Linked DNA regions of Hymenobacter tibetensis. The protein of the gene in region 3 interacts with the protein of the main gene of each other region in a pairwise test. Links are inferred from orthologs where the notes say so. Each region holds a gene or a part of one and is shown on either strand. Other genes may lie near its edges.

The links.
Region 1: the proteins of rlmB (region 3) and tsaE interact in binary tests that used the Escherichia coli proteins (3 or more experiments, as listed by UniProt). The link is inferred for Hymenobacter tibetensis from one-to-one orthologs.
Region 2: the proteins of rlmB (region 3) and MTX78_RS02030 interact in binary tests that used the Escherichia coli proteins (3 or more experiments, as listed by UniProt). The link is inferred for Hymenobacter tibetensis from one-to-one orthologs.

Annotation. Positions count from the first base shown.
Region 1 is NZ_CP094669.1:2,538,833-2,548,792, reverse strand. Bases 3,779-6,615 are described here. They hold tsaE (tRNA (adenosine(37)-N6)-threonylcarbamoyltransferase complex ATPase subunit type 1 TsaE), read right to left. Parts: upstream 5,495-6,615; coding sequence 5,063-5,494; downstream 3,779-5,062. Other genes in these bases: MTX78_RS10110 (pyridoxal phosphate-dependent aminotransferase), read left to right, coding at 5,675-6,615; MTX78_RS10120 (alanine dehydrogenase), read right to left, coding at 3,779-4,967. Outside these bases: MTX78_RS10135 (ATP-binding protein), read left to right, coding at 1-1,614; MTX78_RS10130 (flavin reductase family protein), read left to right, coding at 1,813-2,724; MTX78_RS10125 (alpha-1,2-fucosyltransferase), read right to left, coding at 2,816-3,529; more of MTX78_RS10120, read right to left, coding at 3,741-3,778; more of MTX78_RS10110, read left to right, coding at 6,616-6,931; MTX78_RS10105 (outer membrane beta-barrel protein), read left to right, coding at 7,238-9,682; MTX78_RS10100 (tRNA1(Val) (adenine(37)-N6)-methyltransferase), read left to right, coding at 9,780-9,960. UniProt on the Escherichia coli protein: Required for the formation of a threonylcarbamoyl group on adenosine at position 37 (t(6)A37) in tRNAs that read codons beginning with adenine.
Region 2 is NZ_CP094669.1:503,699-513,817, forward strand. Bases 4,557-7,552 are described here. They hold MTX78_RS02030 (NAD(P)H-hydrate dehydratase), read right to left. Parts: upstream 6,814-7,552; coding sequence 5,299-6,813; downstream 4,557-5,298. Other genes in these bases: MTX78_RS02025 (UbiA family prenyltransferase), read left to right, coding at 4,557-5,249; msrB (peptide-methionine (R)-S-oxide reductase MsrB), read left to right, coding at 6,980-7,447. In the rest of the region: MTX78_RS02005 (HAD family hydrolase), read right to left, coding at 61-786; alkaline phosphatase PafA, read left to right, coding at 943-2,652; MTX78_RS02015 (inorganic diphosphatase), read left to right, coding at 2,810-3,394; MTX78_RS02020 (DUF6766 family protein), read left to right, coding at 3,520-4,200; more of MTX78_RS02025, read left to right, coding at 4,329-4,556; sdaAA (L-serine ammonia-lyase, iron-sulfur-dependent, subunit alpha), read left to right, coding at 7,850-8,752; MTX78_RS02045 (hypothetical protein), read right to left, coding at 8,772-9,821; MTX78_RS02050 (LutB/LldF family L-lactate oxidation iron-sulfur protein), read right to left, coding at 9,904-10,119. UniProt on the Escherichia coli protein: Bifunctional enzyme that catalyzes the epimerization of the S- and R-forms of NAD(P)HX and the dehydration of the S-form of NAD(P)HX at the expense of ADP, which is converted to AMP.
Region 3 is NZ_CP094669.1:4,594,659-4,604,780, forward strand. What follows is about bases 7,035-10,033. They hold rlmB (23S rRNA (guanosine(2251)-2'-O)-methyltransferase RlmB), read left to right. Parts: upstream 7,035-8,031; coding sequence 8,032-9,036; downstream 9,037-10,033. Other genes in these bases: MTX78_RS18415 (GWxTD domain-containing protein), read left to right, coding at 7,035-8,068; MTX78_RS18425 (mannose-1-phosphate guanylyltransferase), read right to left, coding at 9,156-10,033. In the rest of the region: ATP-dependent zinc metalloprotease FtsH, read right to left, coding at 1-1,289; rsfS (ribosome silencing factor), read right to left, coding at 1,378-1,773; MTX78_RS18400 (biotin--[acetyl-CoA-carboxylase] ligase), read left to right, coding at 1,789-2,580; MTX78_RS18405 (T9SS type A sorting domain-containing protein), read left to right, coding at 2,884-3,519; MTX78_RS18410 (glycosyltransferase family 117 protein), read left to right, coding at 3,736-6,735; more of MTX78_RS18415, read left to right, coding at 6,860-7,034; more of MTX78_RS18425, read right to left, coding at 10,034-10,122. UniProt on the Escherichia coli protein: Specifically methylates the ribose of guanosine 2251 in 23S rRNA.

The DNA.
Region 1 (9,960 bases), 2.1 Mb from region 3 along the record:
GATCCTTCGCAGCTAGCCAGCATTCTAACCAACATGGGTGCCAGCTACGAAGGGCTGGGCTTACTCGACTCGGCGTCCTACTACTTGCACCAGGCGTACGCGCTTGCTCGCACCCCACCTGCTGCAGGGTGGAGCTGCTGGGGCAACCCCCGGCCCTACATTCTGCGTGAAATAGGGCTGCTGCAAGCAGCGCGGGGTATGATGAACTCGGCTGTGCAGCATTATCACTTGAGTGCTCGGGCGGCGCTGCCTGAAAACGACTTACGATGCCGCTGCCGCGCTTTTCAGTACATGGCCGAGCTCTACTTCCGTCGGCACCAAGCTGATTCCAGCATTTTCTATGCCCGAAAATCATTGGCGGTGGGCCAGACGCTGCCTTTCATAGTGGGGGTGCTGCGCACCAGCACCCTACTGGCTGATGCCTTTCGGGCCCGCGGCCAAGACGATAGCACCTTGAAATACATGAGCATCATGCTCACCGCGCAGGATAGCTTGCACAATCCGCAGCGCATCAAACAGCTTGATGCCATTGGTTTCCAGGAGCAGCAGCGCTTGCAGCAACTGGAAGCCGAAAATGCTCAGTTCACGGCCACAGTCCGTACGTACGTGCTATGGGTAGGCCTGGGCATTCTTCTTCTGATAGCTCTATTCTTGTGGCGCCACAACTGGCATCAACAGCGGGCCAACCAGCGCCTACAGCAGTTAAATCAGCAGATCGGTCAGCAGAAAGAAGAACTAACCAAACAACGAGACACGCTGGCTAGTATCGTCCAGCAACTGCGCACCACTCAGAGCCAGTTGGTACTGCGCGAGAAAATGGCTTCGTTAGGCGAATTGATGGCGGGTGTAGCGCACGAGCTCAAAAACCCGATGAGCAGCGTGAAAAACTTTGCGGCTATCAGCGTGGGGCTGTGTCAGGAATTGCGCGAAGAGTTAGCTAAAGTACCACTGCCCATTGATGATCAGCAGATTATCGATGATATGTTCCAGAACCTAAGCCAGTACCAGTCCAAGATTGTGCTGCACAGCAAGCAGGCAGAGGGCTTTGTGAGCAGCATGCTCGACTACTCCAGCACGGGTCCGGCTCAGCGCCAGGCCACCAACCTCAACGTGCTGGCCAACGAATACATGCGCCTCACCTACCACGACTTACGCATCAAAAACCGCCACTTCAACGCCGCCCTGTTTTCGCACCCCGACGAAACGCTCCCTGAAGTGTCGGTGGTTCGGCAAGAGTTGGGCCGGGTGTTGGTTAGCTTGTTCACTACTGCTTTCCACGGTGTGCATCAGCGCCAGCGCCAAGCCACTGATGAAGAATACGTACCCCAGATTACGCTTAGCACCCATCACCGTGGGGACCACGCCGAAATCAGGGTGCGCGACAATGGCCCTGGCATAGCCGAAGAAGGTATTGCCGACATCTTTCAGCGCTTTTTCACCACCAAACCCGACGGCGAAGGGCTTGGCCTTGGGTTATGGGTTAGCTATGATATCATCACGCGCAGCCACGGCGGCACACTGGAAGTCACCAGCCAGCCCGGCGAATACACCGAATTTATCATCACCTTACCCCTGCAAGGCAAGCCTCCTGTTCCCGCTGCCTGGACTAACTGATTTCCTCCTCAACTCTACGTCCAAACCAGTACCTGCTTTGCACTCAGAACTCCTCGGCCATCGAGCTATAGCTATCCATGCTGGCACGGCTTGCACAAGTATTGGCCAGACGGCGGTACGCCACCGTCCGGATTCGTAAGCAGCGTATTGCCTGCCGTTTCTGTTCCGTTTCACAACTAGTACCAGCTAGTAGCTTCTATGTCTTTTCGCACGATTACGCCAGGTACGTTACCGGGGCCGGAATGGCACCAATTTCTGCTAAGTGCCGTGGCACCCCGCCCCGTAGCGTTTGTAAGCACCGTTTCAGCGGCAGGTGAAGTGAATTTGAGCCCCTACTCGTTTTTCAACGTGTTCAGTTCCAATCCGCCCACGTTGATCTTCTCCCCCGCCAACCGCGTACGCGACAACACGCGGAAGCACACCCTCTTCAATGTGCGCGAGGTGGCTGAATGCGTGGTCAACATCTGCGACTATGCACTAGTCGAGCAAATGTCGTTGGCCAGCACCGAGTATGAGCGGGGGGTGAATGAATTTGTAAAAGCTGGCTTAACTGAACTGGCCTCCGACAAAGTGCGGCCGCCACGGGTGGCCGAGGCACCGGTTTCGCTAGAGTGCGTGGTCGAGCAGATTATTGCCATTGGCGACTCCAACGGCGGTGGCAACCTCGTGATTTGCCGGGTGGTACAGGCTCACTTCCGCGAGAGTATCCTGTTGGATTCCGGCCCCGGCATCGACCCGCATAAGTTCGACGCCGTGGCCCGCCTCGCCGGCGACTGGTACAGCCGCGTAACTCCGGAAAGCCTGTTCACGGTGCCTAAACCCAACCGCAACCAAGGCATCGGCATCGACCAACTACCCGAGCACATTCGCACATCGGATATCCTCACGGGCAATAACCTGGGCCGCCTAGGCAACATCGAACAGCAAGCCATACCCACGCCCGAGCAGGTGCAGGAGTTCAAGCAAAACCCGCTGGTTAGCGCCTTACTACAACAATACTTCGGCAACCCCACCGAGCAGCGGCAGCAACTTATGCAGCTTGGCAAGAAAATTTTGGAGGAAGGAAAGTTGCTGGAGGCGTGGAAGGTGTTTCTGCTCGCAAAGACTTAAATTCCCTCATGAACACTACTCCGCACACTAGGCAACACAAGCTACATTTCATGTAGCGTTGTTGACGGGCCTGCGCATCCCGCTGTGTAAGCTATGCCGTTATATAGGGTGCAGATATAAAATCATCCAGCCCTATGGTAGCAGTTGCATCCTGTATATGATAGTAAGGAACGCCCCCAATATAATTAGCCCAGCCTGAAAATGTACTTGGTGGACCAATTAGATAATCGCATTTTGACATCAAATATTGATCAGCTAAAGCAGAATTATTCGACATAGATACACAGCTTAACTGGCCCTTATAAAGTTCGATATCTAATTCTGGATCGTTACTAAACAGCAGAAATCTGTGAGGACGATTATGTGCAGATAAAATATCACGAAGCTGCAATAAGAAACGCAGATAAACTTCATCAGAAAAAAAGAATCGCCCATTTTCGTGGTCCTTATAATCACCTCTACGAATATGAACACCCACAACTACTTCACGTGGGTCTGCTTTTTTAAGATAAGTACTATCTAAGTATTGCTGGTCTACATTAGGCATAAAAAGCCATTTGTAAAACTCTTGGTACTTAGCAACCGTTTCGATACTTCTGAAAAACCAGCCATCACAAGACACTAGCTTATGCTTTAAGATAGTATCTTGATAATGGACATTCTGTCTTATATCTCGGAACTCAATATATTTAGTAAGTTTTAATTTATTTGCTATTTGTGGTAATTTTATATCCATGCATAAATCTATCATATGGCCACTAATAGACTTCTTTAAATTCGGATAATCACTAGTTAAATCATGCACAAATTTATTATAAAAATAGATTCCATTATTTCTACAGAACGAATCTAAATGAACATGTTGGAAAAGATTATTACTCCTCTGCCCATATGAGTTCAGCAAAATCAACATTACAAAACGTTTGTATAAGTAATTTCAATAGGAATGTTTTATCACTTTTATATTCCAGCTCGTCTCTCTCCGGAAATCAGCGCGCTGTATTAATCGAGCTGTATTAATTCCGTACGGCAATCATTAAGCTCAACTCCTTGTAGCGCATGTTGAAGCGCTTAGCAATAGTAGCGTTGGTGAGGGAGCCTTTGTACACGTATACGCCCGAGCGGAAATGCTCATTGGTGAACAACACCTCATTGATGCCGCCGTGCTGGCTGATTTCTTGCAGGATCGGGGTGAAAATGTTGCTTAACGCATTGGTTGCAGTGCGAGGCACGCGGCTGGCAATGTTGGGCACGCAATAATGAATAACGTCGTATTTGCGGAAGACCGGCTTGTTGTGCGTGGTCATCTCGCTGGTTTCGAAGCAGCCGCCTTGGTCAATGCTTACATCGATAATGACCGAACCGGGCGCCATGTTGGCCACCATGCTCTCGGGTACCATGAACGGCACGCGGCCTTCTTCGGCATTAAGGGCCCCAATCACTACGTCGGCGCGACGAATTTGCTGGCTAAGGGCAAAGGTGTCGAGGGTGCTGGTGTAGAGTTGGGTGCCAAGGTTCTGCTTGAGGCGGCGCAGCTTGTAGATGTGGTTGTCGAAGACCTTCACTTCGGCGCCCAGACCGGTGGCGGCCCGAGCCGCGTATTCGGCTACCGTACCGGCGCCCAAAATCACAACCTGCGACGGAGGGACACCAGTAATACCGCCCAAAATGATGCCTTTTCCTTCGTTGGAGCGGGCCAAATATTCCGCCGCAATCAGCATGACGGTGGAACCCGCAATTTCGCTCATGGCCCGTACGACCGGCCGCGCGCCGGAGGGGTCTTTGATCAACTCAAAGCTGATAGCATTCACCTTTTTTCGGGTGAGGGCCATGACGTATTCCGCCGTGAGCGTACCAAACTGCAACGCCGAAATTAGCGTCTGGTTAGCTTTTAAAAATTCGATTTCGTCTTGGGTAGGCGGGGCCACTTTCAGGATGAGGTCGGCTTCGTAGACCTCCTTCTGGGAGTAGGCAATGGTAGCCCCCGCTTCTGAATAGTCGTGGTCGGAGTATTTGCTAGGTTCCCCCGCACCGCTCTCCATCACTACTTCGTGGCCTTCCTCAATAAGATGCTTGACTGCCTCCGGCGTGAGGCAGATGCGGTTTTCCTGAAGCGAGGTCTCGCGCGGCAGCCCAATAAACAGCTTCCGCTTCCGTGTGTCCACGGCCAGCATTGATTCCTGGGTGAAATAAGCGCGGCTCGCAGCCAGAGACTCAAATCCGGGGGGTACTGCTTCGGGCATTTTATCGGTTAAAAATTGAGAATTAAAAATTAAAAATTGGGGGTATCATCCATCACAACCTCTGACTACAGCGCCGCACAGACAATTCGTAATTTCTAATTCGTAATCTTTAATTCTCTCGACTCATCGCCAGTGACGGTGAGTTGAATAAGGAGACGATTTGAGGGCAACAGCGGCTCGATACGGCTGGGCCACTCTATCAGGCAAAGATAGCCAGAATCAAAGTACTCCAACGCGCCAATGTCCTCGGCTTCGCGCGGATTGTTGAGGCGGTAGAAGTCGAAGTGATAGATGGGCTTGTTGTGAGCGTCGCGGTACTCGTTGACAAGGGCAAAAGTAGGACTGCTGACTTCCTCTTGCACGCCCAGTTCTTCGCACAAGGCTTTGATGAACGTTGTCTTGCCCGCGCCCATCTCGCCTTCAAAGCAAACGATAGAATACCCCCGGATGGCTTTGGCCACTTGCGCTGCAACAGCGGGTAATGCCCCTAGGCCAGGTACAGCAAATTCGAGCAACGGAGCAGACATGATACAGTGGGTGTTGAAGGCGCAAGTTTACGCAATGCCCGTTTCTTATGAGGGCACTCAGGCTGATTTGCTTGATAACTCCTACCCCACTTAGTAGTTGAAACAAGAACCGAAGCCCCGCACTTTCCTGTTGCTGTGCATACCAGGCTCTATATTTGGCCGACCAAAACACCTTTACTCATGCAAGTCTCGCGAATGGCAGGGAGCCTGATCGGCTCCGAAATCATCAAAATAGGCAACGAAGTAAACGACATGATTCGCAAGGGAGAGCAGATTTGCAACCTCACCATCGGCGACTTTGACCCAGCTTTTTACCCAATTCCGGCGGAACTACAGGCCGAAATCACCGACGCCTACCAGGCGGGCAACACCAATTATCCGCCCGCCAACGGCATGGCGGCACTGCGCGAAGCAGCTACCACGTTTACCAAACAGCGGTTGGGGCTGGAATATGCGCCCAACGATGTGCTAGTTGCTGGTGGCTCGCGGCCGCTTATATATGCCACGTACCTCGCCCTCATCGACCCCGGCGACCGAGTGGTGTTTCCGGTACCCAGTTGGAACAACAACCACTACTGCCATCTTTCCGGCGCCGAGCCAGTGATGGTAGAAACCCGGCCCGAAAACAACTTCATGCCCACGGCTGCCGAACTAGCTCCGCACTTGCCGGGTGCCACACTCCTAGCGTTGTGCTCCCCGCTCAACCCCACGGGCACGGTATTTTCGCGCGAGAACTTGCTGGAGATCTGCGACTTGGTAGTAGCTGAAAATCAGCGCCGCCAGCCCGGCGAGAAGCCGCTGTACCTGCTTTACGACCAGATTTACTGGATGCTGACCTTTGGTGATACCCAGCATTTCGACCCTGTTAACCTACGCCCTGAGCTACGCGACTACGTCGTCTATATCGATGGTATTTCGAAGTGCTTGGCTGCCACCGGGGTACGGGTAGGGTATGCATTTGGGCCAGCTGTGGTAATCGACAAAATGAAGTCCATTCTGGGCCATGTTGGGGCCTGGGCCCCGAAAGCAGAGCAGGTAGCCACTGCCAAATACCTGCCCCAAGCTGCGGCTGTCGATGATTTCACCACACAGTTCAAAGCCAAGCTTCAGCGCAGCCTTGATACCCTGCATGAAGGCTTGCAGGAGTTGAAAAGCCAGGGCCTGCCCGTTGATTCGATGGTGCCGATGGGAGCCATCTACCTGACTGCTCGGTTGGATGTATTAGGCAAAACTACCCCGGCCGGGCAGGTACTGGCAACCACCAAGGACCTGACTTTTTACCTCATCAACGAGGCCCGGTTGGCCCTGGTGCCATTCAGTGCCTTTGGTACTTCCGATACGTCGCCTTGGTTCCGGATGTCGGTTGGGGGAGCATCGTTTGAGTCTATTGAGGCTGCTTTACCACGGCTTCGGACGGCGTTGGAAGCCCTTCGTTAAGTCTCTGCTCCTTGTTCACGACAAGCCTCATCTAGTAGCTGGGTGGGGCTTGTTTTTCAAGAAAGCGGAAAAGAAGAATATAGGCCTAAAAGCCGCTTTTTTTGCGTTTCTTATCTGTTGCTACACCGTTTCAGTGATAATATGGCTATCTTTCCTCCACTTTTTCGGCTGTGTTGTTATTGATAATAGTACAGCTGAACCAGTACACTGCACTATATCTATTCCCTATTGAAGCACAGAGTTCTAGGTTTTGTGCTCTACCACACGCCCTTTGCACGCTCCGCTTTTCATTCAACGGAAGTGCCCATGCTTTTCGATTTCACTGGCTTGCCAGATAAGTTTTTACGTTTGCTGGTAGTGCTGTTGCTGCCAGTTTTGCCGCTAGCAGCTCAGGTACGTCCCGTGCCGGTAACGGGTGCTGTCTATACTAGCACTGGCACCGCAGTAGAGGGAGCCACCGTAACGCTACATCGGAGCGCGGATTCGGTGGCAGTGAAAACCGAATTCAGCGATGTGGAAGGCCGGTTTCAGTTGGAACCAACTGCGCTAGGCGTCTACCTGATATCGGTGGCGCAGTTGGGCTATACCCGCAGTTGGGCTGGCCCGGTGGATGTTTCTGCTCCAGTAGCGCCCCTGAAGCTTACACTGGCCCCGAGCGCCGTGCAGCTTAAAGAGGTAACCATAACGGCCCAGAAACCACTGTTTGAACGCCTGCCCGACCGCACTGTGGTGAATGTAGAGAGCAGCATTTTGTCGAGTGGCAACTCCGTGCTTAATGTACTCGAACGTGCCCCAGGAGTGGCAGTGGATGCCGGCGAAAATATCAGCTTACGGGGCCGCAAAGGCTTGCTCGTATTGCTTGATGGCAAGCGAGTGCCGCTAACTGGGGGGGAGCTAGCGAATTTGCTGCGCTCTTTACCGGCTGAGCAGGTCCGTAGCATCGAGCTTATTACCAACCCGTCGGCAAAGTATGATGCCCAGGGCACCGCTGGGGTTATTGCCATCAATCTCAAGAAAGACCAGCGCCAAGGCAACAATGGTAACGCTAACCTTAGCTATGGGCGCGGGAAATACGGCAAGCTGAGTTCAGGTGTGTCGTTCAATCATCAGCAGAAGGCACTGAATGTGTATGGCACCTATGCGTATACCAAGCGTAATGGCTTTCAAAATCTAGCCTTCGACCGGACGTATTACCAAGACGAAATAGTTACTTCACGCAGCACTCAATACAACAAACGCCGCCTAGATTTAGAATCGCATACTTGGCGGACGGGCCTTGATTATACGGTCGGTGAAAAGACGTCGGTGGGCGCTGTGCTGAGTGGCTTGGCAAGCCGCCTCCCCGTAGATGGCCAAAACTCATCTGTATTCTATGATGCTCTCGGCCAGGAAACGCTGCAATACACTTCCCGGACGATAAGCGAGCTTCAGACCCCTAATGTGGCTGGCAACCTAACATTCCGCCACACGTTTCGCCCCGATTCCAGCGGCACACCGGAACTGACGGCTGACGCCGATATAGCGCGCTTCGGTACTGACCGTGACTTGTCTTTGGCTACCGCCTTCCTTTCGCCGCAGCTGAGCCCACGCCTGCTCACGGGTGACCAGCAAGGAACACTCACCATTCAATCGGTGAAGGCGGATTATATACGGCCCCTGCCGAACGGTGTGCGGGCCGAGGCTGGCGTTAAAGCCAGTTGGGTGCGCTCCAACAACGACATTATCTTCTTTAATACGATTGACGACATCACCACGCTGGACGTCAACCAGTCGAATGGGTTTCGATATAAGGAAGATATCAAGGCAGCATACGTTAACCTGACGCGGACACGGCCTCGCCTAACAATAGCAGCGGGCTTGCGAGCCGAGCATACGCTGGCTATCGGCCGTCAAACCATCGGCAACGAGAATTTCGACCGCAATTATTTGCAGCTCTTCCCCAACTTAAGCGTGCGGCGTACCATTTCCGAAACTCATGAGATGGGTATTTCGCTGAGCCGCCGCCTGAATCGGCCCACCTACAACCAGTTCAATCCGTTCCGATTCTACGTTGACCCTACCTCCTACCGGGCCGGCAACCCGTATTTGCGGCCACAAACCAGCTACAATACTGAACTGACGCATACATTCCGTAAGCTTACTACGGGCCTCAGCTATGCGTATACCAGCAACCCGATTGTAGACGTGTATCAGCTTGATGCCAACAGCTTGGTACGACTGACGAACGCAAATTTGAGTGCCGAACATTATTACGCCTTCACGCTGGCGGCGCCCCTAACGCTCACCAAATGGTGGCAAGTGTACACTGATGCCGAATTGTTCTACATCTATTTCACTGGCAAATTCGAGGGGGCTACCACGCTGCCAGGCCGGGTAGGTGCCATTTTAAGCGCCAACAACTCGTTCACTATCACCAAGACGTGGTCGGCCGACTTAAACGCTACCTACAATTCCCGAGAGCAGTACGCCTTCCAGATTGTTCGCTCCCGTGGGCAAGTTGGTGTCGGCGTGCAAAAAACTCTGCTGGATGGCCGGGGTACCTTGCGCTTGAATGCCACCGACCTTTTCTACACGGCACCGGTGCGGTCCACTTCCCGCTACGTTCCGCTTGTTGAAAACCAACGCGCCACGCAGGACACCCGCGTCGTTACCGCGTCGTTTGCGTACCGGTTTGGCAGCAGCGAAGTGGCCCCCACTCGCAAACGCACTACGGCTGCAGAAGATGAGAAGCGCCGCGCTGCGGGGCAATAAGGTTGCCCGCTGGCATGGCGGTGAACAAATGGCGTGGTAGTAGTGGCTGCGCAAGTAGCGCTTTTCGCCTCAGCTGCTCTGGCGCCCACCTACCTCTATGGCCAACACCTATTTCCAGTTCAAACAGTTTCGGGTAGAGCAGGCGCAATGCGCCATGAAAGTCAGCACCGACGCCTGCGTGCTGGGCGCACTAGCCAACATAGCAGGTGCGCAACGCATCTTGGATATTGGTACGGGAACCGGCCTGCTGGCTTTGATGGCCGCTCAACGCAATCAGC
Region 2 (10,119 bases), 4.1 Mb from region 3 along the record:
CCTTCGTGCATAATAACTTGGCGGAGTCAGCTTTAGGCAATGCACTGCGCAGAACTAGCCTTACGCCTGCATATACTGCCGGTTGGCCATCTGCTTGCTCGGCTTGGGTACGTTGGGGTGTTGTTCTAGTAGCTCCACTACTTTCTTAGGCGTGAAGTCAGTGAAATCCTTGATAACCGTTAGGGGCGCTTGAAACTTGTCGGGCTTGACGGAAGTGCTGAGGGCTATGCAGCGCATACCCGCCTTGTAGGCAGCCTGCTCGCCCACAAGGGCATCTTCGAAGACCACGCACCGCTCGGGTGGCACACCCAATTCGCGGGCAGTCAGCACGTAGGTGTCGGCGTGAGGCTTGCCTTTGTCCACGTCGTCTTTGGTGATGACCACGTCGAAATATTGGCGTATATCCAAGTGGTCGATGATGTAGCCGATGGTATCCAGGCCAGAGCCGGTACCGAGGCCTATCTTGAACCCAGCAGCGCGGGAAGCTTTCAAGAACTCAGTGAGCCCGGCTACTTCCTTGCGCTTATCCCAATAGATGGTGCGGTAGAGGAACTCCCGCTGGTCGGCGTAGGTGGTGAGCTTCTTTTTGGGAACGTCGCTGGCGAAAACTGTTTCCAGAATCTTGGTGGCAGGCATGCCGTTCTGGCGTTCTAGCAGGCGTCGGGCGTTGGTGGTTAAGCCTAAGTCACGGAAAAGCAGTTGGAAAGCCCGCGCTTGGTAGGCTGTGTTATCGATAAGTACGCCATCCATGTCAAAGATGAGGGCGTAGGGGGCTTGGTTGGGCATAAGTAGGAAGTAATGCGAAACATGAACCTCGCATGCTTCCTGTACGCGTAGACCTTGGATTTTGCTGCTGTGGAGCTGAATCCTAATGCGGCAACCTATCTTTGCGGCTGCTAATGCGGGTTCTTACTTCGTTGACTGTTTCAACTGCTTTTGATTTTGAAAAAGAGCCTGTGTTTCCTGCTAGCCACCGTGTTAACGGGGCATGCCTTCGCGCAAAAAAAAGACAGAGGTCTGGCGCGTCCCAAACTAGTAGTTGGTATTGTAGTGGATCAAATGCGCTACGACTACCTCTACCGCTATTGGAGCAAGTACGGTAACGGCGGTTTCCGGCGGTTGTTGGAGGAGGGATTCAGCTATGAAAACACGCATTACAACTACGTGCCGACCTACACGGGGCCAGGGCACGCCAGCATCTACACGGGTACCACGCCTTCTATGCATGGTATTGTGGGCAACAACTGGTTTGTGCGCGAAACAGCTAAAGGCACCTATGTAACGGAAGACAACACGGTGCAAGCAGTAGGAGGCACTGCCGCCGCCGGCCAACAGTCGCCGCGCCACATGCTGACGAGCACCATCACTGACGAGCTGCGGTTGGCAACCAATTTCCAGAGTAAGGTAATTGGCGTTTGCATCAAAGACCGAGGTTCCATTCTGCCGGCTGGCCATGCGGCCAATGCGGCGTACTGGTATGATGGTACCAACGGCGCTTTCATCAGCAGTACATTCTACCAGAACACGCTGCCCGAGTGGGTGACCAAATTCAACAGTGAAAACCGGGCCGAGCAATACCTAAGCAAGCCGTGGGAAACCCTGTTGCCTATTGCCCAATACACGGAAAGCACCGCCGATGATGTCGTGTGGGAGGGGACTTTCAAAGGTGAAACGAAGCCGGTTTTTCCTCACGATTTGCCCACGTTGAGTGCCGCTCCTAGCAAGGCAGTAACTGCGAGCCAGCCTACTGGCGCAGAAAAATTGCCTGCCTCCACCCGCAACCTCGACCTGATCAGGTCCACGCCATTTGGCAATTCCCTCACGGCCGATTTTGCCTTGGAAACTATTCGGGCCGAGCAACTAGGCCAGCGGGGGCAAACCGACTTTCTGGCGCTCAGCTTCAGCAGCACCGACTATGTGGGGCACCAGTTTGGCGTGAATGCCATTGAAACGGAAGATACCTACCTGCGCCTCGACCGGGATATTGCGCGGGTGCTCGACTACCTTGACAAGACAGTGGGGAAGGGGCAAGCTTTGGTGTTCCTAAGCTCCGACCACGGCGCGGCCCACAATCCTGATTTTCTGCGCAGCCAGCGCATTCCGGCGGGCTCGGTGGGCCCACGCGTGATGCGTGACTCGTTGCAGAAGGCATTGGTGAAGCGGCACGGCGCGGGCCAGTGGGTGCTTAGCTACGAAAACCAGCAGGTATACCTCAACCGTCCGCTTATTGCGCAGAAAAACCTCAACCTCCGCACCTTCCAAGACGAAGTAGCGGACATCATGATTGGCTTTTCGGGAGTTACGCGCGCCATTACGGCCGACGACTTGCAGAAGTCGCACTGGGAAAGCGGGATGCTTATGTACCTGGAAAACGGCTACTTCCCCAAGCGCAGCGGCGATGTACTGGTGGTGCTGGAGCCAGGCTGGCTGGAATCCTATCAGTACCCGGTGAACAAGGGCACCACCCACGGCTCTGCCGGTAACTACGACACCCACATACCGTTGGTATTTTGGGGCTGGCACGTGAAGCGCGGCAGTTCGGTAGTTTCGGCGCGCATTATCGATATTGCACCCACACTGGCGCAATGGCTGCATATTCAGGAGCCCGACGGCTGCACCGGCACCCCACTGCCGGAAGTATTAGGGAAATAACTTCCGCTAGCGGGTTCTGATGTGCTGATTGGAGTTCTGCCAACAAAGTTGGTGAGCCATCAGAAATCTTAAACGTTGCAACGCCGTATGTTAGCCCACTCCGTCGTCCAGTACCACACCACAACAAATCAGTAACTAGTAACTAGAAACCAATCCAATGGCTCATTTTAACCCCTGGCACGATGTAGAGCGTGGTGACAATTCACCACAAGTCGTGAACGGCATCATCGAAATCCCAAAAGGCTCGAAAGGCAAGTATGAACTGGATAAGGTTAGCGGCTTGCTGAAGCTGGACCGTGTGCTTTTCTCGGCCGTGCATTACCCTGCTGCGTACGGGTTCATCCCGAAAACATACTGCGACGATAACGACCCCCTCGATATCCTGGTGCTGTGCTCGGTTGACATCGTGCCCATGTGCCTCGTGGAAGCCAAGGTGATTGGCGTAATGCAGATGATTGACGGTGACGAGGAAGACGACAAGATTATTGCCGTGGCTGCCCATGACATTTCGGTGAATCACTTCAACGACATTGCCGACCTGCCGCCGCATACGCTGAATGAAATGCAGCGCTTCTTCGAAGACTACAAAGCCTTGGAGCACAAACACGTTACCGTGGAACGCTTCATGGGCCGTGAAGATGCCTACCGCATCATCGACGACAGCATCAAGCTCTATAACGAAACGTTTCCGAACGGATCCGATTCAGAGTCGGTGACGAAGTCCACGGGCGTCGAGCTGTAATCCAGCAAAGAGTAGTTGGAAGCCCTCCTCAACATCGGTTTGAGGAGGGCTTTTGCTTGGATAAGCAACCCCTACGGACGCACGCGGAAGGGCCACTTTTTACCTCACCTACACGTATGGGCTATATGCTTAACCAGCCTTCTTCCCCTGTTTTGCGCTTTCTATACGAGAACAGTTTGTTGTTGGCCGGCACGGCGCTAGTCTTGTTCTCGCTGGTGGGCCAGGCCCTTACGGGGTGGTACGACTACAACGGCGAGCTAGAGCAACTGCACCTGCTGCCTCTTACATTGCGGCAGTACCTTGGCTCGGGGCATTTTCTGGAAGCAACCTTCGAGAATTGGGAAAGTGAGTTTTTGCAGATGGGCTTGTTTGTGCTGCTGACCATTTGGCTGCGGCAGAAAGGCTCTTCGGAATCCAAGAAGCTCTATGAAACCGAAGACGTTGATGAAGACCCCGACCCCAACAAACCCGGCGCGCCTGGTCCGGTGAAGCGGGGCGGTTGGCAACTAGCACTCTACCAAAATTCCCTGACGCTTGCGTTCTTCCTGCTGTTCTTTGTTTCCGTCTGGCTGCACGCGGTGGGTGGGGCCGAAGTGTACAGCATCGAGCAACAGCAGCAAGGCAAACCAGCCGTGAAGGCCCTGGAGTACATGGGCACGTCACGGTTCTGGTTTGAGTCGTTTCAGAATTGGCAGAGTGAGTTCCTGAGCATCGTTTCCATTGTGGGGTTGTCTATTTACTTGCGTCAGAAAGGCTCGCCTCAGTCTAAGCCCGTGGATGCCAGCAACAGTGAAACCGGCAAATGAACGATGTCCGCTGACCAGCCATTTGCAACAGAAGTAGCGTATGCACCTACAGCAGCCAACGAGCCCCGCACCTCTATGTACTACAGCCCCGTACGGCGTTCTTGCGTTTCTTCCTGAAGTCTATACTCATGCCTTTGTCCTCTCCTAAAACACCGTCGGGGCCGCCTACTGCTTCCGCTATGGTGGGAGGCACCTGGTTGGCCGTATTACGGCGTTGGACGGATGCAGTGCTGTACAGCAGCATGTGGCTGGCACTAGCCGCGTTGGCGCTCACCTGGGCCACCTTTCTGTTTTGGCGGGTAGACATTCCGGTCCGATTGGCCCTCATGATTTTCACAGCCACCCTTTTTCTCTACAACATCGACAGCGTGTTGCCCTACAAGCATCGGCAGCCGGTGGTGCTTTCGGGGCGTAAGCGCTGGATGTTGGAACACCGGCGCGAACTGTTGGCGCTGGCGCTGGCTTCGCTGGCCGTAGCGGGGCTGTTGTTTTTCTTGGACGGCTGGCAGCACTTAACGCTCTTTCTAGGGCATTTGGCGGCTATTTCTTTGCTGTATTCGATGCCCGTAGTAAAGGTGCGAGGCCACTGGCGGGCCCTGCGCGACTTGCCGTTGCTGAAGGTGTTTTTGATTGGCTATGTGTGGGCTGCTATTACCGTTTGGGTGCCGGCTCTGTATTTAGACAAACCTCTTCTGGGGCCGGTGGTATTTCTGCTGTTTGCCCGGCGCTTTTTCTTTATTCTGGCCCTAGCCTTCGTCTTTGATATCCGGGACTACACTAAGGACCAGCTCACGGGCACGCGCACGTTTCCAGGCTTGTTCGGGGTTCGTGCCACCAAGTACATAGCTCTCGCCTCACTGGCGGCCGGAAGCGTGCTATTCCCAGCCGGTATAGGGTACGCACACATGCTGATTCTCGCGGTGCCCATCATCGTAGCAGCCCTTACCATTTGGTACGCCGAAGAATCACGCCCCGATTACTACTTTGCCTTGCTTACCGATGGTGTCATGATTCTGCAGTTCGTGGCAGTATATGTAGTAAGGTGGTGACGCCAATACGCTAGCGGCAGCACAGACAAAGACCCGAACACCAACCGTACTAGCGTTCTAAACCAGCCAAAGCCGGCCCGATGAAGCGCACGATGTCACTGGCAATAAGCCCGGCTTCGCCAGTTTGCTGCGCGGCAAGGTCGCCGGCGTGCCCATGGGCGAAGATACCGAGCAGGGCTGCATCGAGTGGGGAAAGACGTTGGTCGGCGCGCAAGGCTAGCAGCAGGCCCGTCAGAACGTCGCCACTGCCACCAGTGCCCATACCAGGGTTGCCGGTACTGTTGAAATAAAGCAAGCCCTCCGGAGTGCCCAATGCCGTGTAAGCGCCTTTCAACACGCAATAGCAAGTGTGGCGGCGGCAAAAGGCCCGGAGCAGTTCCAAGCGGTGATAGTCGTTGTGAGCCCGCTCGGTGAGGCGCTCAAACTCTTTTGGATGCGGAGTGAGCAGCGTGTTGGGCGGTAGCTGATCGAGCAGCTCGCGGTGGGTGCCCAGCAGGTTCAGCGCATCCGCATCAAGTATGAGTGGCAACGACGCCTCATGAGCTTGCTGTAGCAGTTGGCGCAGCACTTCCACAGTGGCAGGGTCCTGTCCCAAGCCCGGGCCAATGCCAACCGCCGCGTACGATTTCAAGTCGGGCAGCTCGGTTATAAAGTCAGAGGCTGGATCAGTCAGGGCCATGGCCTCTGGTACGGCAGTTTGCAGAATGATATACCCAACCGCGGGAGTACGCACGGTGAGCAGCCCTACGCCCCCGTGCAGACAAGCGCGTGCGGCCAACACGGCGGCTCCTATTTTGCCGAAACTACCTGCCAGTAGCAGTGCATGCCCAAAAGTGCCTTTGTGCGCAAATTTAGGCCGCTTGGGTAGGCGCCCGACCAAGAAATTAGTATCCACGAAATAGTTTTCCACAGGAGCGTTGTGGATAAACTCTTTATTGAGCCCGATAGGCAGCACCTCCCAAGTGCCTACTAATTGAGCGTTTTGAGGGAGCAGGTACGCTAGCTTGGGTAGCTCAAAACCCACTGTGTGCTGCGCCCGCACCACGGGGCTATCAGGAGGTTGTGGGGCGTCGGCAAATAAGCCAGAAGGCAAATCAATAGCGAAGACGGCGGTTTCGGACGAATTGAGGTGCTGCACCACCTCCGCTGCCAAGCCTTCCAGCGGCCGGCTCAAACCCGTACCAAACAAAGCATCCACTATAATACTTCTGGGAGCAAGCGTTGGGAATTTCTTGGAAACCAGTTCCACACAAGGCACGGCAGTAGGTAGCCGCTGGCGGTTGATGATGAAGTCAGGGGAGTGGGTAGCAGCCGGGAGCAGCCACACATGCACTGCGTAGCCGGAGAGGTGCAGCTGCCGAGCCACCGCTAGGCCGTCGCCGCCGTTGTTGCCGGGGCCGCAAAACAGGTGCACTTCACTGGCTGCGTTTTGGCTTAGGTGGTTGATCAGCCACTCACTGAAAGCCGTGGCAGCGCGCTCCATTAACTGGTCTGAGCGGATATTGGCTGCTTGAATAGTGGCTTGGTCGGCGGCACGGGTTTGTTCGGCGGAGAGGATCTTCATGATTTTTATTTACGAGCCCAACCAAGTAGTACGTAGAATACGAGTAATTATAGAAGCTGTACAGCAGTCTTCTAGCAACCCCAACAGGGCAGATATAAACTTCCGTGTTGAGGTTTGCGTTTTGCTGATAACACTTGTAGCATCAACCCGCCAAAACCAACCTTATATGCAAACCTGGAAAGACGTTATCCACTTGGCTAGCCATCCGGCTCCTGCACCACGCCGCGTAGAGAAAACGGATGCCGAGTGGAAAGCCCAACTCACCTCCGAGCAATACCACGTAACTCGCCAGCACGGCACCGAGCGCGCTTTCACCGGCGAGTACTGCGAAGCTCACGAAGCCGGCCTCTACGCCTGCATCTGCTGTGGCACTCCACTCTACGATTCGCGCACCAAGTTCGAGTCTGGTACCGGCTGGCCCAGCTTCACGCAGCCCGTCGACGAAAGCGCAATCCGGTATAAGAAGGATACCAGCTACGGCATGACCCGCGTAGAAGTGCTTTGCAACATCTGCGACGCTCACCAAGGCCACGTCTTCCCCGACGGTCCGGCCCCGAGTGGCTTGCGCTTGTGCATCAATTCGGCCAGCATCAAACTGGTGAGTGAGACCAAAGAAGCTGCCGCTACGAAGTAAGAGCAGCGCGTATTACGCGCCGTAGTTTTTTAGAGGCCGAGCAAGTTGTCGAGTAAGACACTAGCCGGCCTCTATTTCTTTGGCGCTTGATCGTATGTTGGAGTCTTGTACCCATCGGAACGACTGAGCTTACCAACGACAATGGATCGTACAGAGAACAGCTAAAAAAGTACAGTTGCTATGAGAGAACTGCATTGTTGCTGCTACACAGGAATATGACTGATTGAATAGTAGAGCGAAGCCGATAACAAACGCAGTTCTATTTGAAGTGTAACCAACCGCAGCCGAGTTTTGCGTAGGTTCAGGTGAAACAAGCCGGCAGATGCACTTTGCTGCCGCGTTGCTTGTTTCCTTGCAGCACCCCGTCTTCTCTGAAATTTCCCACGTTCTATCTTCCCCATCATGTCTTTGCTCTTCACTGATTTTGCTTCCTGGCGGGCGCACTGCGCCGCTACCGGCGAGCCGCTTTACCAGCCCGTGCTGACCTATGAAATCGAGCAAAAAGGCCGGTCGGAAGAAGAAATATGGGTGGGCTTGCAGCGTGCCTATGACGTGATGCGCGATGCCGTGCAGACCGGCCTCACCCAGGACATGACCTCCCGCTCGGGTATGATCAACAACGGCGCGAAAAAGATTGCGGCTTCTCCAGTCACTGTGTTGTCGCCGGAGTTCAAGAACCTTATCATGCGCGCTTTTGGGGCTAAAGAAGTGAATTCATGCATGGGCCGCGTGGTGGCTGCGCCTACTGCTGGCGCTTCGGGCATCTTGCCAGGTGTGCTCGTCACGCTTCAGGAGCTACACCACCTATCCGATAGAACCATTCTAGAAGGACTATTAGTAGCAGCCGGTATTGCGCTCATCATCGAGCAAAACGCCTCGTTGGCGGGAGCCGTGGGGGGATGTCAGGCGGAAACCGGCTCGGCGGCAGCCATGGGCAGTGGGGCTATTGTCTATTGCCTAGGCGGCTCCGTTGACCAGGCGTTTGCGGCCGTAGCCGTTACCATCCAGTGCATGCTCGGGTTGGTGTGCGACCCGGTGGCGGGTTTGGTGGAAGTTCCCTGCGTGGTGCGCAACGCCTCGGCGGCGGCTATTGCCTTCTCCTCGGCTCAAATTGCCATTGCCAACATCGACCCCGTTATTCCCGTCGACCAGTGTGTGGCGGCGCTTGGCGAGGTAGGCCAGAGCATGGAAACCCGCTACAAGGAAACGGCCCTGGGTGGGTTGGCTAACACCACGCGCGGCCGCGAAATTGAGAAGATGGTGCTGGTGCAGGACGTGCAGATTCTGCCCGACGAGGACCAGTAAGCAACTGTTTGCCAGCGGGCTACACAGACTTCACTTCCGGTGCCATGGTCAGCTTGCCCAAAAACTCCAACGCCGTAGCATAACGGCCCCGAAACTCACGGTAGTGCTTCCAAGCCTCGTCACGAGCGGGGCGCATAGGCAGTCCTGCTTCCTGCAAATCCTGGTAAGTCCTTTCAAAGTCGGCGCGGGCGGGGTCTTCTACGGGGTCATTATCGGGGATAATGGTGGAAGGGGTAGCGTCTAATCCTTCATCGAAAAAGCGGTACACCCGGTTGACGGCCAAGCAGCCGGCCTTGAAAGTTACCTCGATCTGGGGGTCGCGCTTGTCGTCAACGGCACTGAACATCAAGGAGGCCGTGTCCAGGATCAGGGCCGCTGCCGTTACCCAGGAGCGGCCTGGCTGCGGCGAACGGAAAAACGATAGGATGGGAAGCGAAGTGTGGCTTTCCTCGATTTCCACAAACCATTCTTCCCATTGCTCCCACTGGCTGGCATCATCATGCAGAGAACCACTGCGATTGAGCCACTGCAACAACGCGCACGCTGAAGGAGGAGTGCCGGACCGTAGCTCCAAGCGCGACACCACAATTTCGCGCCGCGAGAAGGCCTGATAGATGGTGGGCAGATACGAGATGAGCAGCGTCATCAGCAGCAGGCCCATGGTCGCTTCGGCAAAGGTGAAGCCCGTGATAATGGGCCCCCGCGTTTTGTGTGTGCCAAGAGTGAGCAGCGAACTACCGCTGAGCTGATAGCATTCCAGCCAGGAGCCTTCGTACAACCCCCAATAAATCATTGTGTAGCCCGCCGCAATTACAGCTAGCCACACGATGGGCAGCGCCACCAAGGCGATAGGGGCGTAATGGGCCTGCACTTGGTCGCGTAGGCCGAATGTGGAACGGGTGGAGGCGGCCCAGTTGAAAATGAAGCGCAGGCCTTGGAATACGTAACCGTTTAGCCGCACCACCTCATTGCGGGGTAATACAAACGAGCGAATCGCGGCAGACAGGGTAATAAGAATCAGGATGATGCCAGCAGCAAAAGCCAGTATACGCGGCACAAGTTCTAGCATAGACAAACAAAAAAGGCAGCTAATTGAAGCTGCCTTTCTACTCTGATTCAAGCTAATAAGTTGGGGAGTCCACTTGCGCAAGCTAATTCCGCGCCTTCCAGAGCTGTTTGAACGATTTCGGTGCCACTTCCAGCGCGTCGCGGCGTTTGCTCCAGCCTACTTGGCTGAGTAGGCGCAGCAGCACCCAGTTTTTGGCGCGGGCAGGCAGCAAGTCCAGTAAGCGGCGGTTTTTCATGGCCACCAGCCAGAGCCGGATAGCCGTGCGCTCCTCTTTGTCGGTGTGGCCTTCGCGCACCAC
Region 3 (10,122 bases):
GTAATCATCTTCTTGTCGCGACGGGCAGCAATAAGGGCAGCTTCGTTGCAGACGTTGGCAATTTCAGCCCCAGCAAAGCCAGGAGTCTGGGCTGCCAAACGACGGGCCTCTACGTCGGGGCCTAGCGTTAGGGGCTTCAAGTGCACCTGGAAAATCTCGGTGCGGCCATTGATGTCTGGCTTATCAATGCTGATCTGGCGGTCAAAACGGCCGGGGCGCAGCAGCGCTGAGTCGAGCGTATCGGGGCGGTTAGTAGCAGCAAGGATGATGACACCAGAGTCAGTACCGAAACCGTCCATTTCGACCAGCAGCGAATTGAGCGTGTTTTCGCGCTCATCGTTGCCGCCGGGCATGTTGCCACGCGAACGGCTACGGCCTACGGCGTCAATTTCGTCGATAAAGATAATGCAGGGAGCTTTCGACTTGGCTTGCTTAAACAAGTCACGTACCCGAGCAGCACCGACACCCACGAACATCTCAACGAAGTCGGAACCCGAAAGCGAGAAGAATGGCACGTCTGCTTCGCCAGCTACAGCTTTAGCCAACAGGGTTTTACCGGTACCAGGAGGGCCAACCAGCAAGGCACCTTTCGGGATTTTACCGCCCAAAATGGTGAACTTCGAAGGGTTCTTGAGAAACTCTACAATTTCTTGTACTTCCTCTTTGGCCTCTTCCAAACCGGCCACATCCTTGAACGTGATTTTCACCTTGTCGCCACCTTCAAATAGTGCGGCACGGCTTTTCCCGATGTTGAATATCTGACCACCGGCCCCAGCGCCACCGCTCATGCGGCGCATCAAGAACCAAAAGCCTACGAATAACAGGATAGTGAAACCCCACGTAGTTACCAGGTCGCCATAGCCAGTACGCGTATCGAACGTGATGCCGATGCGCTGCTCTAATGGAACGTTAGCTTGCAGCTTCTCGAAGTCTTCCTTAAAAGTTTTTCCGTCAACTACTCGGAAGCTGAACTGCGGGCTTGCCTCGAAGGTAAGAGGCCCACGACGGCTCAGAAGAGCCTTGTATTTGTCGGTTCGGACGGCCTCGTTCTTCAACGACACCTCCACTACCGACCGATCGGTGAGCAAGCGTACATCCCGCACGTCGCCGGCGGTATACATTTGCTCGAATTTCTGCTGATTTATCTCTACTGTGTTGCCGCTCTGGTTGAAGAACAGCCAGGCGCACAGAAATAAAACCAGCCCGGCGAGCAGCCAGAGTTGCATGCCAGGTTTTGGGGCCGGGCTAGGCAACATAGGCTTCTTTTTTTTGGGCGTGTTATCTGACATGAAACTAAGATTGGCTAAGGCAAAAGATCAAAGGCGGAACACCCCGCCAGTGTGTTTGTTCCCGCTAACAGACGGAAACCAGCACACTTTACTTTAATGAACTGAAAACAGTCTCTTCTTCGATGTGCTGAATTTCGGCATCACCCCATAGCTCTTCCAGTGCGTAGAACTGCCGCCGGTCGCGCAGGAATACGTGGACTACTACATCCACATAGTCGAGCAGTACCCACTCGCGGTTCATACGACCTTCGGTTTGCCAAGGGCTCTGACCAGTAAGTTTCTCTACTTCTTCCTCCACCGAACGCGCAATGGCATCGATTTGGGTATCTGATGAAGCCGAGCAGATAATAAAATAATCCGATACGGCATTTTTAAGCTCCTTGAGGTTCATCACAACGATATCCAGGCCTTTTTTCTCCTGCATACCGCGTACTACTACATCTGCCAACTTGTCCGAATCCTGTTGAACCAGGGTACTTTTCATGGGGTATTGTTAGGTTTGATCATCACAAAGTACGAAAAACACGTGGAGGCTATTATCCCCCAAACGCTATTCACGGGCCGCCAAGTGGTTTCGTTGCCCGAATGCGCTTCAACCAACAGTGAAGCGCAAGCTCTTATTCACAGAAACCGCGCCACCGACGGCTGCGTGGTAATAACCGACAAACAGACCGCCGGACGCGGCCAGCGTGGCAACCGTTGGGAGGCTGCGCCCGGCGAAAACCTGACAATGTCGGTGGTTTGGCGCCCCACCTTCTTGCCAGCGCCCGACCAGTTTCAACTCAGCCAAGCAGTAGCATTAGCAGTGCACGACTGGGCGACGACGCTTCTTGGCCCCGACCCCGCGCTTCGGGTGAAGTGGCCAAACGATATTTTTTTCGGGAACCGCAAGCTAGGTGGTATCCTGATTGAAAACACGCTTAGTGGCACAATGATTCAGCATAGCGTGGTAGGAATTGGAATGAATATTAATCAACGTGAATTTCAGGTGCCTACCGCCACGTCTTTAGCGGCTCTAACCGGACGGGCCTACGACCTGCCAATTCTAGCAAGCCGCCTGCTCGAACACCTAGAACGGCGCTATTTGCAGCTACGTGCTGGGGGGCTGGGAGTTCTCCGACAGAACTACCGGCAAGTGCTTTACCGCTACCGAGAGCCTCATCTGTATGAGGTAGATAACCATCAGGTAACAGGTGAGATTGTGGATGTGGATGAGGCCGGGCGCCTCGCTTTATCGATCAGCGGGCAGTTGCGTCATTTTGATTTGAAAGAAATTAAGTACATCATTTAGTATCACTGTTTGGTCGATGTATAAAAGCTATACGCAGATATTTTTATAGCTAGAACAAGCAAAAGGCAACCTTTAGCTGTTGGATAACGAGTAGACAGCTAGAGGTACGAGGCCAGCGCACTCACGCGCAACGCAACCTTTTCGCTCTGAGTGTCATCTATGTTTCGGGTTAGTTAGGCACGGTGCTTGTCTTACTTCATCCACAAACGCGAGTTGCTCTTAAGAACTCTTGCGCTAAATACCAGAAAAAGCCTATATTTGATAGCTTGCCACTAGGCAGCTTTTTTGCAACGCTTCTTTCATATGAAAATTTCTACCCGCTTAGTTGGGATGTTGGCCTTACTACTGGCGCAACTGTCAGCGCTTGCTGCTACCGTTACGGTGGAAGTTGGTGATAACTTCTATCGCCCGCAGAACGTGGTTATCCGTCCGGGCGATATAATACGGTGGACTAATGTTGGCAACCAAAGCCATCCTACCGTTTCGGATTCTTCGCCGGCGTTGTGGTCAACTTTCACAATCAGCCCAGCCAACACCTCTTACACGTCACAGCCGTTTATCACACTCGGCTCCTTCAATTATTACTGCTCAGCGCATTCTGGTGGGACTCCACGCGCAGGCATGATTGGCAACATCATGGTAAGCAACACTCCGCAAGCAACTCTTGATGCTAAGGCCGCTGGTGCAGCATTAAGTGTATACCCTAATCCGAGCAGAGGACTGGTGGTGGTAACCCTAAACCAGAAGGTAGGTCCCGAGTACAAGTTGCGCTTGACCAACATTTTGGGTCGGGAAATCCGCTCTTTTTCGTTACGGACTGAAGCGTCCAACACTGGGATGCCACTTAATCTGTCTGATTTGCCAGCTGGCATGTATTTTTATAGCCTGGTGCTAAACGAGAGAGTGTTATCTACGAAAAGATTCGTATTACAGAACTAGTTTAGCTATTCGTACTTCTTCTTTTAGGAGAGCGGCCACCTTCTGTGGCCGCTTTTTTTATGTACCAGCTCAAGCAATAGCCTTCTAAGGAGTGGAATAGGGCACTGTGCGGCCGGATTTATTGTCTACTTTTGACGTTCTGCATCTTTCATTTCTCGACCATAAGCCCGCGTCAGGCGACGACGACTGGGGCCTGCCCCTCTACTTAATTCTCGTATGCGCTCATACAAAAGCCTGAATAATCTAGTTGGTTGGCTGGTGTTTGCCATTGCCACCATTGTGTACCTAATCACGCTGGAGCCTACCGCTTCGTTCTGGGACTGCGGCGAGTTTATTGCCTGTTCCTACAAGCTGCTGGTACCGCACCCCCCTGGAGCCCCGCTTTTCCTGCTGCTTGGTCGCTTGTTTTCGCTGTTCTCTTTCGGTGATGTTACCAAGGTTTCGGTGCTAGTCAATGCCTTGTCGGCGCTGAGCAGTTCGTTCACTGTGCTATTCCTATTCTGGACTATCACCATTCTGGCCAAGAAGCTGGTTCTGCACCACTCGGGTGCTGTGGGCCACTCGGTACCAGGCGCTCCTGAACCCACATTTGGGCAGAGTCTGTTGATACTGGGCGCTGGTGTCGTCGGTGCCTTATCGTTTGCCTTTTCTGATTCGTTCTGGTTTAATGCCGTGGAAGGCGAGGTGTACGCCATGTCGTCCTTGTTTACAGCGGCCGTGGTTTGGATCATGCTAAAGTGGGAAAACCGCGCCCACGAAGCCGATTCCGATAAATGGCTGATTCTGATTGCCTATGTAGTAGGCCTCTCCATTGGGGTGCACTTACTGAACTTGCTGGCCCTGCCAGCCTTGGCCTTCATCTACTATTACCGTCGCACCGCTAACCCCACACCTTTGGGCGGCATCATCACACTGGTGCTTAGTCTGGTGCTGGTCGGCCTGATTCTGGTGGGCATTATACCAGGCTTGCCATCGTTGGCGGGCGGATTCGAAGTGTTCTTTGTGAACAGCGTCGGGCTACCCTTCAGCTCGGGCATTGTCATCTTCTTGGTGCTTTTCGTGGCCCTGCTAGTGCTTGGCTTCCGCTACTCGTTGAAGCAGCGCAACCGCCTGCTCAACACGGCCATGCTTAGCTTGGTGTTCATCTTGATTGGCTACTCTAGCTACCTCATTATTCCTATCCGGAGCAGCTACCACCCTACCATCAACGAAAACAACCCCGAGGATGTGCTCAGCTTTGTGAGCTACCTTAAGCGGGAGCAGTACGGCGACCGTCCTTTGCTTTACGGTCCACAATTCAATGCTCGCCCTGTTCGCTACGATGAAGGTGCCCCACGCTATGTACGGGAAGGCAACAAGTACGTAGTAGCAGAAAAGCGTCAAGTGGTGGTCTACGACGATGCCGACAAGATGCTGTTGCCGCGCATTTACAGCCCACAGCCCGAGCATATCTACAACTACCAAAAGTGGGTGGATATTCAAGAAGGAGTGAAACCCACCATGGGTCAAAATCTATCCTTTTTGTTTCGCTACCAGATGGGCCACCAGTTCTGGCGTTACTTCCTTTGGAACTACGTAGGCCGCGAAAGCGACGTTCAACAGTCGGGAGGCTTGTGGCCTTGGCAGGGCGGCAAAGCAGGTGTACCGGAGCGCATGGCCGACAGCAAAGCACGCAACAACTTCTTCGCCATCCCGCTTATTTTGGGTTTGATTGGCTTGTTCTTCCATGCTCGCCGCGATTCACGCAACGCCTTTATTGTCGGCTTACTGTTCGTATTCACGGGCTTAGCTATTGTGGTGTATCTCAACCAGCCGCCCATCGAGCCGCGCGAACGAGACTACACGTTTACGGGTGCTACCTATGCTTTTGCCATCTGGATTGGGTTGAGCGTGCTCGGACTGGCTGAGCTCCTACGCTCGGTGCTGAAAGCCGATACCGGCCGCGCCATGACGGCAACGGTACTTGGCCTTGTGGCGCCTGTGCTATTGCTGGCTCAAGGCTGGGACGACCACGACCGTTCGGGGCGCTACAACTCTGTGGATTCGGCCAAGAACCTGCTCAACTCGTTGCAGCCTAATGCTATCCTTTTCACCAACGGTGATAATGACACTTTCCCGCTTTGGTATGCGCAGGAAGTGGAAGGAGTACGCACCGATGTGCGGGTAGCAGTACTTAGTTACTTGAACACGGACTGGTATATCCAGCAGATGAAGAACCGCTCGTACAAGTCACAGCCGCTGCCTATTTCCATGCCGGCCGACCGCTACAAGCAAGGCACCAACGACTACCTCCCCTTCGCTGAGAATCCCGCCGTCAAGCAAATCAACTTAAAGGAATTCGTTCAGCTAGTCACGCAGAACAGTGACCTGTTGAAGGTATCGTACGACGAGAGCGGCCCTGCTATGATGTCGTTCCCGAGTCCGAATTTTTACCTTGATGTGGACACAACCGCCGTTGAAAAGTTGGGCATTGTACCAGCCGAACGGCGCAAACAGCTGGTATCCCGCATGGAGTGGAATATGGGCAAAGGCGCCATTGAAAAGAAAAACTTAGTGATTCTGGACATGCTGGCGACCAATAACTGGCAGCGGCCGATCTACTTCTCTAGCACTGTGGCTGGCGGCGACTTCATGAACCTTCAGCCTTACTTCCAGTTGGAGGGCATGGCTTACCGAGTGTTGCCACTGAAAGACCCCAACTATCAGCCTCGCGGCGACGAGGGCTACGTAGCCAAGGACTTGATGTATGACAACCTCATGAAGAAGTTCGCCTTCCGTAACCTCAACGACCCAGGCGTTTTCTACGACGAAAACCACCTACGTTTCCCGGCCAACTACCGCGACAAGTTTGCTCGCTTAGCCAACACCTATCTAGCCGAAGGCAACAAAGCCAAAGCCAAGGAAGTACTTGACAAGTGCTTCGCAGTGATGCCTGACGCCTCGATTCCCTACGACTACTACTCTCCGCAGTTTGTCCCAGCATTGGTAGCAGTAGGCGAAAAAGACCGTGCCAACGACATCATGGACAAGATGCTCAGCCGGGCTCAAGTGGCATTGCCTTATTTCCAGACGCACAACCCGGCACTGTTTGATATGGAAAATCAGACGTATCTGCTAAGCGTGCAGAGTGTGTACCGGGCGGCCGAGCAAATCGGTGACCAGGGCCGCGCCAGCAAGGCGCTGGAAATAATGAATCAATATTATCCGCGGCAGTAAGTAAGATACTGAGCTACTAGAATGCGAAGTTCCACTTCGTGAGCGTTGAACGAACCTGCTCTTAGGTTGCCGTTCTTTCGTTCGCGAAGTGGAACTTCTCGTTACAGCCTGTATGCCATTTCCCATGAAAGGTTATTTGTTGCTAGTACTTCTGGCTGTGAGTTTGGTGCACGCCACTGCGCAAAAGCGGGAGTTTTCCGATCAGTACCGCCCTGACCGACGTTTGTTGCTTGATACACGCCGGGAAGCGGACAGCTTGCGTGTATATCTGCGCTTTCCCAATGCCAGTGTGCTGCGGCAAGGCCAGCCCCTCCGCATTAGTGCATGGCCTAGTTTTGACGCTCGCCGCCCCCTCTGGACGGATACCGTAAAGCAGTTGGCCCGTCGTATCCGCCCCGACGGCCAAGGTGCACTGGTGGAATTCTGCCTACCTATTGCCAAGCTAACCAGCGGTACTATGCTCAGCCTGGCCTGCGCGCCGGCCGCCGAAGCCGCTACCGGCGACGCCGCTTGGCTATCTGTTACCACTGCTCGGCTGGCTCGGCCCTACATCCTAACTGATAGTTTGGGCACCCCATTGTTGCGCCGCTACGTCCGGTCTAGTGAGCCTTTTCTTGTGGACCGCTATGGGCAGGATATAGCAGTGTTGGTGCGTCGCTATGCGGCTCCGTTTGTGGCCGCGCTACCTCCCCATGCTGATCCAGCCCGCCAATCCAGCGCTTCTCCTACCCTTCCGGTCAGTGACTCCTTGGCTTTTCGGGCCGGCATGTCCGTGGTGCTACCGGAAGCAGGACTTTACACCCTGCGCTTGGCCGGCGAAAAGCCCTTGCTGGGGGTGCTGGTCACGGATGAAGACTATCCAGAGCTAACGACAGCCGACGAACTGATTCAACCGCTGGTATACCTAACTACTTCAGCAGAGCGAAAAAAGCTGTACGACGCACCCAATCCCAAGCGTGCCGTGGACCAGTTCTGGCTCAGTGCTGCTGCCGGCCAGCAAACCATAGCCCGGCAAGCCATTCGGACATACTATGGGCGCGCCCAAGCAGCCAACGAGCTATTTGTGGCTCACAAAGCCGGGTGGATGACTGACCGGGGTATGCTATATATAGCCCTGGGTCCGCCCGACGCCGTGTACCGGACTGCTCAGGACGAGCGGTGGGTGTATCATGGTACTAACAATGGTGCATCGGCGACTTATACGTTCCGACCTAAACCCAGTACCTTTGCTCCCGAACACTATGAATTGGTGCGCCGTCCCGAGTACGAACGTCTCTGGTATGCCGCCGTGGAGCAATGGAGAAAAGCAACGACGACCGCCCTCGGCCGCTAAAAGAGCGCCGCAGTTACTACGATTCTGAAAATCGTCCGGTGCCCCGTGCCCCGCGTCGGGAGGCAGGGCGCGCTGCCGCTAGTGGCGAAACGCCCGGCGGCTACCGGCGGCCCGAGACTCGCTCGGAGGGCAATGACAGTCGCCCTGAGGCAATACGCGGCAACGAAGGCCGCTCTTACGACAAGGAAAAACCACGCTACTCCAACCGGCCCGCCCCCGACCGTAGCATCGATATGCTGTTTGGCTTGCGGCCCATTATGGAAGCCCTAAGTGCTGGGCGGACACTGGAGAAGATTTTCCTGCTGCGTGGCACCAAGAACAGCCTCACCCAAGAAATCAACGACCTAGCCCGGCAGCAAGGCATTCCGGTTTCGTCGGTGCCAATCGAGAAGCTCGATAACCTGACCCGCAAAAATCACCAGGGCGCGGTAGCTTTCGTGTCGCCAATCGACTACATGCCGCTTGACAGCATTCTAGCTGGGCTGTATGAAGAAGGCAAAACGCCTTTTCTATTGATTCTGGACCGCGTAACCGATGTACGTAACTTCGGTGCCATTGCACGTAATGCCGAATGCATGGGGGTACACGCTATTGTGGTGCCTGCCCATGGTGCGGCCCAAATCAACGGTGATGCCGTAAAAACATCTGCAGGCGCGCTGAACATAGTACCGGTATGCCGGGAACCCAACCTGAAGAACACTCTTATCTTCTTACGCGAATCAGGTGTACAGGTGGTGGCTTGTACGGAGAAGGCTGATGCCAGCCTGGAGACCGGCACTGTTGACCTCACGGGCCCTGTAGCAGTGCTCATGGGCTCCGAAGAAGACGGCATTTCCCCCGAGTACCTACGCCTCGCCGATCATCGTCTCCGCATCCCCATGACTGGCCAAATCGGCTCACTCAACGTTTCTGTTGCTAGTGGCATTATGCTGTTCGAGGTACTGCGTCAGCGCCTAGTAAAGGCATAGCTACAATGCTCTTACAGAAAAAGGCCCTTGATACTACATGGTATCAAGGGCCTTTTTCTGTAAGAGCATTGTAACAACGAAGTATTCTACCCGATGCTTAAGCTCGGGAGAATGTGTCGTTAGTTGTAGCCCACTCCCTTTTTGGCTTTTACATCGGCCACAAATTCCTTCACGCGCTGTTCCTCGGTGCGCTTGCAGATCAGGAGCACGTTGTCGTACTCAGCAATGATGTACCCGTCTAGGCCCTGCACTACTACTAGGCGCTCAGAGGGCGTTTTGATAACGCACTCCGTGGTGTCATAAAGAATGGCATCACCATCGATGACGTTGTTGTTTTCGTCACGACGACCCATGCGGTGCAGCGAATCCCAGGTACCTAGGTCGCTCCAACCGAAGTCAGCGGGCAGTACAAACACGTTGTCTGCCTTCTCCATGATGCCGTAGTCGATGCTGATGTTGCGGCACCGGGAATAGGCCTCCGTGATAAAAGCTTCTTCCTGTGCTGTACCGAGTTGCGCTTGCCCGTCGTCGAACACTTCCGCAATATCACTCAGGTACTGGTGGAACGCTTGCACAATCACGTCGGCGCGCCATACAAATAGGCCAGAATTCCAAAGGAAGTCGCCGCTTTGCAAGAACATTTGCGCCAGTTCCAAATTCGGCTTCTCAGTGAAGGTTTTCACCTTTTTCAGCCCGTTTGGCAGGTCGCTGGCCTCCTCATCAATGTACTGGATGTAGCCATAGCCTGTGTCGGGACGCGACGGCTGAATGCCGAGCGTAATGAGAACTTCGTGGGTGCGCGCCACATCAATAGCTTGGCTGATGACGTTCCGAAACTCGTCTTCCCGTAGCACCGCATGATCGGCGGGTGATACCACAATGACAGCCTGAGGGTCGCGCTTGGCAATGCAGTAGCTGGCGTACGCAATGCAAGGAGCAGTATTGCGCCCGATGGGCTCACCCAAAATTTGGTCGGCTGGCAGATCCGGTAGATGCTGCTGTACCAATTCCTTGTAATCTCGGTTCGTAACTACAAACACGTTCTCAGGCGGGCAAACCCCTGCAAACCGGTCGACAGTTAGCTGA